DNA from 3 places in the Staphylococcus felis genome. Region 3 is predicted to be linked to each of the others. Evidence: riboswitches for the same ligand, from Rfam matches in the RefSeq annotation. Region 3 holds a riboswitch; each other region holds the start of a gene.
The links. Region 3 has a riboswitch for S-adenosylmethionine ahead of C7J90_RS04055 (O-acetylhomoserine aminocarboxypropyltransferase/cysteine synthase family protein). Riboswitches for the same ligand answer to the same signal wherever they lie in the genome.
Positions count from the first base shown of each region.

Region 1 (3,283 bases), 240 kb from region 3:
ATTGTTTGATCTACTGCACTTTGATAAGGCTTTAACAGTTCATTTGCATATGGGAGTTTTTGAATACTTTGTAAAATCATCATTGCAACAAGTGTTAAAATACTTGCTACGAATGTTGCCATATATAAAATACGCTCTTTAGAGGCACGTTTTTGCAAGAGATAACCGATTACTGCACTGACACTCAAAAGAATAATCATGTATGTCATGATGAAAATACTGCCTGTTAGTGTAGCAATAATAATAGTAATCAGAGCTGCTAATCCAAATGATTGAACAGCACGATACCATAAGACAACGCCCGGTATTGTTGCAAAAAACGCAATAATAATTCCTAATAATGGCACAAAATACATTGCTAAAGCAACAACTGCTAATGCTAAAGTGCCTAGTAAAGTTGCTTTAGGCTTGATTTGTGAAAACAATGACGCCACATCCAAACTAATTTATGATATAATTTATATTTTACAAGATTTGTAATATGAATACAATTGCCTCTTAGCTATTACAAAACTCTCAAAATCATCGCTACAAAACTCATGGCACTGCATAATCATCAAAATTCAAGAACACTCACAGACAATAACTATGAAACTGATAAATACACCCTTTTATTTTGTTAACGATATTTTTGCATATATAAGATTATAACAAAATTGTAACAATCAAGTCTAAGTTTAACGACGGAATCGTGAAACTTTTAAGAAATGATATAAGTAAGGGGCCCAGTCATTAAAGTTTAATAAAAATCCATCATGTCCGACATTATCCGTCACAAAGAAATGTCTATGGTATTGAAACGACTCACCTAAAGCAACTATTTGATCATCCGGATAGAGTAAATCATCTTTAAATCCAATGGTTAATACTTTAGTATCTAATGATTGGAATATTGCCTCAACATCATCTCGACCACGATATATATCGTGACTATCAAGCACTCCTAATAATGTCAAATAACACTCTAGATCAAAATCACGTTTGAATTTGTCACCTTGATACTTTTGATAAGATACTACTTCATCTGGTGTGAATCGTGCATCATAACTTTTAGATGAACGATATGTTAAAAATCCAAGTTGCCGCGCAATGCTCAATCCTTCCTCACCGCCGAGATAAATTGCTTGTCGTGCGATTTCATTAAAGGCGCGGCTATAGGATGACGTCTTAGCGGTTGATGCGAGTATGGCTGCTTTTTTAACTTCAAACTTTTGATTGTAAAGCAACTCTAAAGCCTGCATCCCACCTAACGATGCCCCTATCAAAACATCAATCTTTTCAAATCCTAATGCTTCTATGCCCATCTCAATTGCTTTGACAATATCTCTCATCGTAATTCTTTTTGGAAAATGCTCATCTGTAACACATGAACTCGATCCAAATGGGCTGCCAATAACGTTAAATGTCAAAAACTGATAATCATGAAGCGGCATATATCCTCCATCTATAATTTCACGCCACCATCCAGGATGCTCTTTTGTTCCATATGTAAGATGGTTACCTGTTAGTGCGTGACACACTAATACTAATGGTTGTCCCTGATAACCGACGTATTCGTATCGTAATAACAAATCATCAATTCGCTCACCAGATTCTGTTTCAAATGGTCCTAAATGCAAAGTGTCTACAATATAATTAGTCATTGTCACGTCCCCTCCCCCAAAAAATAAAAAAGTTGCATTCCGAATTTGATATACGGTAACACAACTTAAAAGAATCTATTATGACTTATCACTCGAATATTCGTTGGTTGTAGCACCGTACTTAATAAATTAAGTGGTTGCTGAAGTGTCATCAGGCCAAATCCCTCAACTTCTCTTAATAAGTATATATAATTGTTTTATTTATAAATTAATCATACCTCACAAGATAGCAACTTGTAAATGAATATCAGAATTAACTGAACTTTCCATCATACCTCCCTACCTTCCTATATTCAAGTTAGACTGCCCGCACAGAGAAGTCACTATAACCACCTACTAAAAATAGTGTCATCTCAATGGTTTTATAATTAAAGCTTTATTTAAATTTTATTTACATTAATCCCCATTTTCAGTCTAAAACAAGACACAATAGAGACTAACCTTCCCTAATTTTTGGAGAGATTCGTTGTTGGGTAAGGTAATTGGTCAACATGGAAGCCATGAGTAACCTTACTATAATATTATTTATTGGAAATGCTTAACTCCAAAAAGAGCGATACGTGTTAAATGTCTTAAAAACAGTGCTTATGAAACCTTATGTATCTTAAAACTCAGGCTAGGACATAAATATCTCAAAGTTTTCTTATAATGAGATGATTCATTCAATGATACGAAAAGGTCTTTTTTTAAAGTATTTCAATGTAAAATTACATGTATATCACGTCGTATTGTTGGCGAGACGCCTGAGGGAATAGGATGAGCGTCGAGACCGCGGCTCTACCCATCCCCTAGGAAATGCGAGCCAAACAATACGAATGATTGATAAAAGAAATGCGTAGAGATGGTTCGATCATGAATCATCTCTACGCTATTATTTTGGGATTGATGTCCCAGCCTCAGTCTGTATAAACGAATGTCTTTCTGATATTCATTTAATTGAACTATCGCGATTTAAACGCATTATTTGGGTTCGATTACAGTTTGACCACCCATAAATGGGACAAGTGCTTCAGGTATTGTAATAGAGCCGTCTTCATTTTGATAGTTTTCAACGATAGCAGCAAATGTACGACCTACTGCTAAACCAGATCCATTTAACGTGTGCACAAATTCAGGTTTAGCATCTTTATCACGTTTGAAACGGATGTTTGCACGACGCGCTTGGAAGTCAACACAGTTTGAACAAGAGCTGATTTCTTTATAGTCATTGTAACTTGGCAACCATACTTCTAAATCATAAGTTTTGCTAGCACCAAATCCAATATCACCAGTACATAAAATAACGCGACGATATGGTAAACCTAACTCTTCTAATATTGCTTCAGCATTTCCAGTCATTTCTTCTAATGCATTCCATGAATCTTCAGGTTTTTCGATACGCACCATTTCGACTTTATCAAATTGGTGTAAACGAATTAAGCCACGTGTATCTCGCCCTGCAGAACCTGCTTCACTTCTGAAACATGCAGATTGTCCTGTGAATTTTTCTGGTAAGACACCTGGTTGAATAATTTCATCACGGTAATAGTTTGTTAATGGGACTTCTGCTGTTGGGATCGTGTAAAGTCCTTCTTTTTCAACTTTGAATAAATCTTCTTCAAATTTTGGTAATTGACCTGTTCCATACATTGCATGACGAT
Region 1 is NZ_CP027770.1:618,379-621,661, reverse strand. It holds gene C7J90_RS03045 (DUF2232 domain-containing protein) at 1-434, opposite strand, end outside; gene metX (homoserine O-acetyltransferase MetX) at 678-1,643, opposite strand; SAM riboswitch class I at 1,726-1,828, opposite strand; gene serS (serine--tRNA ligase) at 2,604-3,283, opposite strand, start outside.
Region 1: another riboswitch for S-adenosylmethionine. It lies ahead of metX (homoserine O-acetyltransferase MetX); the one in region 3 lies ahead of C7J90_RS04055 (O-acetylhomoserine aminocarboxypropyltransferase/cysteine synthase family protein).

Region 2 (3,283 bases), 480 kb from region 3:
AATGAATCACCATACGAAAAAGCATGGATGGTTAAAGTTGAGTTGAGTGACGAAAGTGAACTTGATGCATTAATGGATGCAGCTGCTTATGAAGAAATGATTGGTGAATAATACTTATTTTGAACTCCTTGGTAACATGTTTATCTTGGAGTTTTTTGAACTTTATATCAATGATAGGTAAGCGACTTCGTATGGACAGATTAGGTTAAAGTACGAGAGGAGCTATAACACCATATAACACAAATTGAGTAAGTTTTTCTGAGATTTAGCTCCATAGCGCATCTATGATTAAAAGTCGTCTTACGCCCATTTTATTTAGAAGGTGAAGACTATGGCGATCGTAAACAAAATCATTGTTGTAGAAGGTAAATCTGACAAAAAAAGAGTCAAAGAAGTATTAACAGAATCAGTAGATATTATTTGTACACATGGCACGATGAGTGTTGAAAAAATAGATAACATGATAGAATCACTCTACGATAAGCAAGTTTATATTTTAGTGGATGCTGATGCTGAAGGACGGAATATTCGAAAGTGGTTTTCGAAATATTTAAGTGAACGTATTGATATTTATATTGATTCTACTTATACCGAAGTCGCACGCTGTCCACGTGATTATCTCTCAAATGTTTTAGGCCGTCACGGCTTTGAAGTAAAAAAAGATTTTTATGTTAAAGGAAAGTACACATATCATGAATGTTTCAGAGCAATTGAACAATATATATGAGAATTATAATGAACCCACACATCTGATTTTTGGCTATACGCCGATGTGTGGGACATGTAAGATGTCAGAGCGAATGTTAGATATTGTGAATGATATGACACAGCTCCCACTCGTGAAAATTGATTTAAACTTTCATCCAGAGTGGAGTCGGGAAAATGAAATACAATCAGTCCCGGTCTTAATCATTATGAAGCAAGATCAAGAAGTACAACGTATTTATGCGTTTAAGTCTGTGACATATTTGTTAGAAATTTTCAAAAAAGCGATTGACGAATCGTAAGTATAATGATAAGATTAATAACAATTAAATATTCAGAAAACTCTTATCCGGAGTGGTGGAGGGATGTGCCCTATGAAGCCCGGCAACCGTCTAAATATTAGAAATGGTGCCAATTCACATAAAGTATTAATTACTTTTGAAGATGAGAGAAGCGACGTGTATACAATGCTTTCTCTTTTAACTCAAAAGAGAAAGCATTTTTTATTATGGTCTGAGATGGAGTCGTAACACGAGGAGGAACTAGCAATATGATTGAGTTAAAAAATATTGTTAAAAAGTATGAATCGAAATCAAAAACTGTAACAGCAGTTGATCATGTTGATTTAAATATAGGTACAGGAACAATTTTTGGAATTATCGGATTTTCGGGAGCCGGTAAAAGTACATTAGTTCGCTTATTTAATTATTTAGAAGTACCTACATCTGGTGATGTGATGATAGGGGGAGAACATATTGGTCAGCTCACTAAGGCTGAACTTAGGAAAAAACGCCAAAAAGTAAGTATGATTTTCCAACATTTTAATTTACTTTGGTCACGTACTGTATTAGAAAATATTATATTTCCGCTCGAAATCGCTGGAAGGCCTAAAAAAGAAGCGAAACAAGAAGCGATAAAACTGATTGAGAGAGTGGGTTTAAAGGGACGTGAACATGCGTATCCTTCTGAACTTTCTGGAGGGCAAAAACAGCGAGTTGGTATTGCTCGAGCGTTAGCAAACGATCCGGAAGTATTGCTATGTGACGAGGCAACAAGTGCATTAGACCCACAAACTACTGATGAAATATTAGATTTGCTATTAGAACTAAAAAAAGAAAAAAATCTAACAATCATCATGATTACGCATGAGATGCATGTGATTAGACGTGTATGTGATGAGGTCGCAGTAATGGAAAATGGTCGAGTGATTGAGCAAGGAAGCGTATCAGAAGTCTTTAAAAATCCAAAACATCGCGTGACAAGACGTTTTGTTCAAGAGGACTTAGAGCCACCACAAGATCAAGATGATGTAGTGAAGTCTATCGAATTGAATGAAAATGATTTGCTAGTTAAGTTTATATTTTCAGGAGAGAATACGACAGCACCAGTTATTTCTTATATCGCTCAAAAACATCAAATGGCGATTAATATTTTAGAAGGAAATATTAAAAACACCAAAACCGGGTCAGTCGGATTTTTACTCGTGCATTTATCTGACATTACAGACAGCACGTTTAACACACTACAATCAGATCTGGAATCTAAAAATATACAAGTAGAGGTGGTCAGTCGTGGGTAAGAGTTTCAGCGAGATTTTACAGGAAATGATAACAATGCCGAATGTGCGCTGGCCTGATGTGTGGTTAGCAACATATGAAACACTTTATATGACTGTCATATCGACTGTATTTTCGTTTATCTTGGGATTAGTCTTAGGCGTTATTTTATTTTTAACATCAAAAAGTCATTCTAAGCTTGGACGCATATTTTATAGTATTGTTTCATTTTTTGTTAATTTATTCAGAGCGATACCGTTTATCATTTTAATATTATTACTTATTCCATTTACGAGCTTAATTTTAGGCACAATTAGTGGTCCAACAGGTGCTTTACCAGCCCTAATTGTTGGAGCTTCCCCTTTTTATGGACGCTTAGTGGAAATTGCACTAAAAGAAATTGATAAAGGTGTTATTGAAGCGGCTCGTTCAATGGGCGCAAATACATGGACAATTATATTAAAGGTGTTAATTCCAGAATCTTCACCCGCTCTCATATCAGGGATTACTGTAACTGCTATTGCCTTAGTAGGATCAACAGCAGTAGCAGGCGTTATTGGTGCAGGTGGATTAGGTAACTTAGCATATCTGACTGGCTTTACGCGAAATCAAAATGATGTCATTTTAATTTCGACCATTTTAATACTTATTATTGTTTTTATCATTCAGTTCCTAGGGGATTGGGTTACAAATAAAATTGATAAAAGATAATTTACTTTTTAGGAGGAATAAAGGGATGAAAAAAGTTTTATCACTAGCTTTAATTTTAGTTTTAGGAGTTGTGCTTGCAGCATGCGGAAATAAAGATTCAGCAGGCGGTAGTGATGATAAAAAGGTTGTTGTAGGTGCTTCGCCAGCACCTCATGCTGAGATTTTAGAAGAAGCAAAGCCAATCTTAAAAGATGAAGGTTACGATCTAGAAATTAAGACGATTAATGATTACACAACACCGAATAAATTATTGGATGCAGGCGAATTAGACGCAAACTTTTTCCAACACACACCATACTTAGATAAAGAAA
Region 2 is NZ_CP027770.1:1,338,276-1,341,558, forward strand. It holds gene gcvH (glycine cleavage system protein GcvH) at 1-111, shown strand, start outside; gene C7J90_RS06260 (toprim domain-containing protein) at 332-727, shown strand; gene C7J90_RS06265 (thioredoxin family protein) at 693-1,007, shown strand; SAM riboswitch class I at 1,048-1,156, shown strand; gene C7J90_RS06270 (methionine ABC transporter ATP-binding protein) at 1,256-2,284, shown strand; gene C7J90_RS06275 (methionine ABC transporter permease) at 2,277-2,972, shown strand; gene C7J90_RS06280 (MetQ/NlpA family ABC transporter substrate-binding protein) at 2,998-3,283, shown strand, end outside.
Region 2: another riboswitch for S-adenosylmethionine. It lies ahead of C7J90_RS06270 (methionine ABC transporter ATP-binding protein); the one in region 3 lies ahead of C7J90_RS04055 (O-acetylhomoserine aminocarboxypropyltransferase/cysteine synthase family protein).

Region 3 (3,283 bases):
CAGGATCTAACGGTGTTTCTCCACCTTTGATATTGTATAAATCCACTTGATAGTCAGGATCATTATGAAAGACATCATAAAAGTGTACAAGCTCACTTAGCCATAAGCCCGTTTCTTTATCAAATCCATCAAATTGATGATGACTTGTATTTACAATCATTATTTTTTTCATACATGCTCATCCTTTGTAAAGATAATCATACTACTACATTTCCAAGCCTACTTATCTGTCTTACTCAATCAAAATCGTTAGTTTTAATGATATTCTATTACGACTTCGTATCAGTTTGGGTTAACGATTGAATTTCTTGATTGATATAATGAATTTTTTCTTCTTTTAAAAAATAAGCTGCTTGATTGATAGGAATATAATCCTCCCATTCTTGTCTTTTAGCTAACAAATTTTCAAGTGTGCGCGCTTTATTCTCTTTTATTTCATTCATGATTGTTTCAGTCCTTTTTGATTGCTTTAAATCCTTTATCTAAATCACTTAAAATGTCATCTATATGCTCAATACCAATTGATAGACGAATCGTTTCGGGTTCGATGCCCGCTGCTCGTTGCTCATCTGCTGTCAGTTGTTGATGTGTTGTAGAGGCTGGATGGATAACAAGTGACTTTGCATCTCCTACATTAGCGAGTAATGAAAAAAGTTCCATCCCTTCAATAAATTGACGACCTGCCTCATACCCTCCCTTAATGCCAAAGGTAAAGACTGAACCTGCACCTTTTGGAAGGTAGCGTTGTTTCAACGAATAATATTCACTCGTTTCAAGTCCTGCATATTTGACCCATGCCACTAGAGGATGTTGCTTTAAATAGCGCGCTACTTTTTCAGCGTTCTCAACATGGCGTTCGACTCTGAGTGATAAGGTTTCAAGACCTTGTGTGAGCATAAATGCATTGAATGGTGACAAGGCTGCACCTGTATCACGTAACAACGTCGTACGAATCTTGAATGCGAGTGCTGCTTCTTGAAAGGCATCGACAAATACAATGCCGTGATAAGACGGGTCTGGCTCTGTTAAGCTCGGAAACTTACCATTTCGCCAGTCAAAGTTACCACCATCTATAATAACGCCACCCATCGTCGTGCCATGACCGCCAATAAACTTAGTCGCTGAATGTACGACAATATTAGCACCATGCGCTATAGGTCGACATAAATACGGTGTCGCAAACGTATTGTCTACGATTAATGGAATGCCAGCTTCATGTGCGAGACTCGCAAGGGATTCGATATCTTCAATATTCCCCTCAGGATTACCAATTGTTTCGACAAATATCCCTCTCGTTTCGTCTTTTATGGCTTGTTTGACTCGATTTGGATCTTTGGTATCGACTAAGGTCACTTCGATGCCAAATTTAGGCAATGTATGGGTAAAGAGTGTATGCGTACCACCATAAAGTGTTTCACTTGCGATAATATGCTGACCGCTTTGTGCAACCGATTGAATCGCATAGGTAATCGCAGCCATCCCTGATGCTACTGCCACACCAGCAACGCCACCTTCTAATTCAGCTAGACGTGTTTCGAGTACAGCTGTTGTTGGATTCATCAAGCGTGTATAAATATTACCTTCTTCTTTTAATCCGAATAGCTGTGCAGCATGCGTCGTGTCATCAAACGTAAAAGACGTCGTTTGATAAATAGGTAACGCTCGTGAATTTGTCGCTGAGTCCACTTCTTGCCCTGAGTGTAATTGTAACGTTTCAAATCGATAGTTTGTCATAATCTTCCCCCTCCATTCAAAAAAATAAAGCCTATCCTGAATATGATAGACTTTAGAGTAAATCTTATCTCTCAGGTGAATGCCCTGCAGGAATTAGCACCTAACTGAATAGGTTGCCTGGCTTCGTAGGGCCTGTCCCTCCACCAATCTTGATAAGTCGTATTGAATTATTTTGCAAATGAGAATAAAGCTATTTTAAATGAGCCCTTATGAAAAGTCAATGATTTATCTGAATTTTCTTTATGTTAAGTCATTCGATATGAATCGATTTGGGAATGGATAATGTCTCGATATACGTAGGTATGTGAATTACTCGTTGATTCAGTGAACCTTTGTATGGCAAGTTCGGTTTGTACAAGTGCTTAATAAACATGCCATCAACTAAGACATCAATAGATTTTAGCAAAGTACGACGCGCATGTGCCTCATTCCACAAAAATTCAAGTTGAAATCCCGTCCACATCCATATCGTTTTGGTTTGTCCGAACCGCTCTCGGAATGCTCGAATAAGTGGTGTGACGATATTTAAATTACAAAAAGGCTCTCCCCCTAATATACTCAACCCAGCGATATAACTGGGTTCACAGGCTTCAATAATTTCATGAATCAGGTCGTCTGTCATCGGTTCGCCGTAGCGAAAGTTTTGTGCTGCAACGTTGTAACATCCTTGACATTGAAACGGACATCCAGAGACATAAACGCTACAGCGCACACCTTCACCATCGACAAAACTATGATATTCAATTTTGGCAATATATCCCGCACCATTCTGAATGTGTTGAAACTTCATGATCGTGGTGCTTTCATATGTTTCACGCGGGCACATATCTCTTTATGACGCCCTTCAATTGTTGGACGTTGAACAGGGTTGCCTAAATAACCACACGTCCGTTTAACGACATCGACGGTTTCGGGATTATGATTGCCACAGTTTGGACATTGATAGCCTTTAGATGTCGTCTCAAAATCACCTTCGTAGTCACATTCATAACATCGATCAATTGGAATATTCGTACCGAGGTAACTTACACAATCATACGCATAATCCCATACCGCTTCCAAGGCTTGAATATTGTGACCGAGTTTCGGATATTCACAGTAATGAATATAGCCTCCACTCGCATAGTGAGGGTATTCTTTTTCAAAGTCTAGCTTTTCAAATGGCGTCACATCTTTTCGGACATCATAGTGAAATGAATTTTGATAATAACCTTTGTCTGTGATATCTGGTACTGATCCGAACTTTTCATAATCCAATCGACAAAATCGATCTGTTAGTGATTCGCTCGGCGTACTATAGATGCTGAACCATACGTCATATTGTTTCGTCCATTCTTTTTGATAAGTCTGCATGGCCTTCAATATACGTATCGTAAAACACTTGGCATCTGGATGCGTCTCCCAGTTCGGTCCGTAAAAGACCGTCGCAGCCTCATATAGTCCGATATAGCCCATTGAAATGGTTGCACGCTGATGATCGAACAATGAGAAGACGTCATCTGTTTCATTTAAGCGATATTTGAAAGCTCCTCTCTTATAAAGAATAGGT
Region 3 is NZ_CP027770.1:854,659-857,941, reverse strand. It holds gene C7J90_RS04060 (type 1 glutamine amidotransferase domain-containing protein) at 1-172, opposite strand, end outside; gene C7J90_RS11850 (hypothetical protein) at 270-443, opposite strand; gene C7J90_RS04055 (O-acetylhomoserine aminocarboxypropyltransferase/cysteine synthase family protein) at 451-1,734, opposite strand; SAM riboswitch class I at 1,796-1,893, opposite strand; gene nrdG (anaerobic ribonucleoside-triphosphate reductase activating protein) at 1,985-2,524, opposite strand; gene nrdD (anaerobic ribonucleoside-triphosphate reductase) at 2,521-3,283, opposite strand, start outside.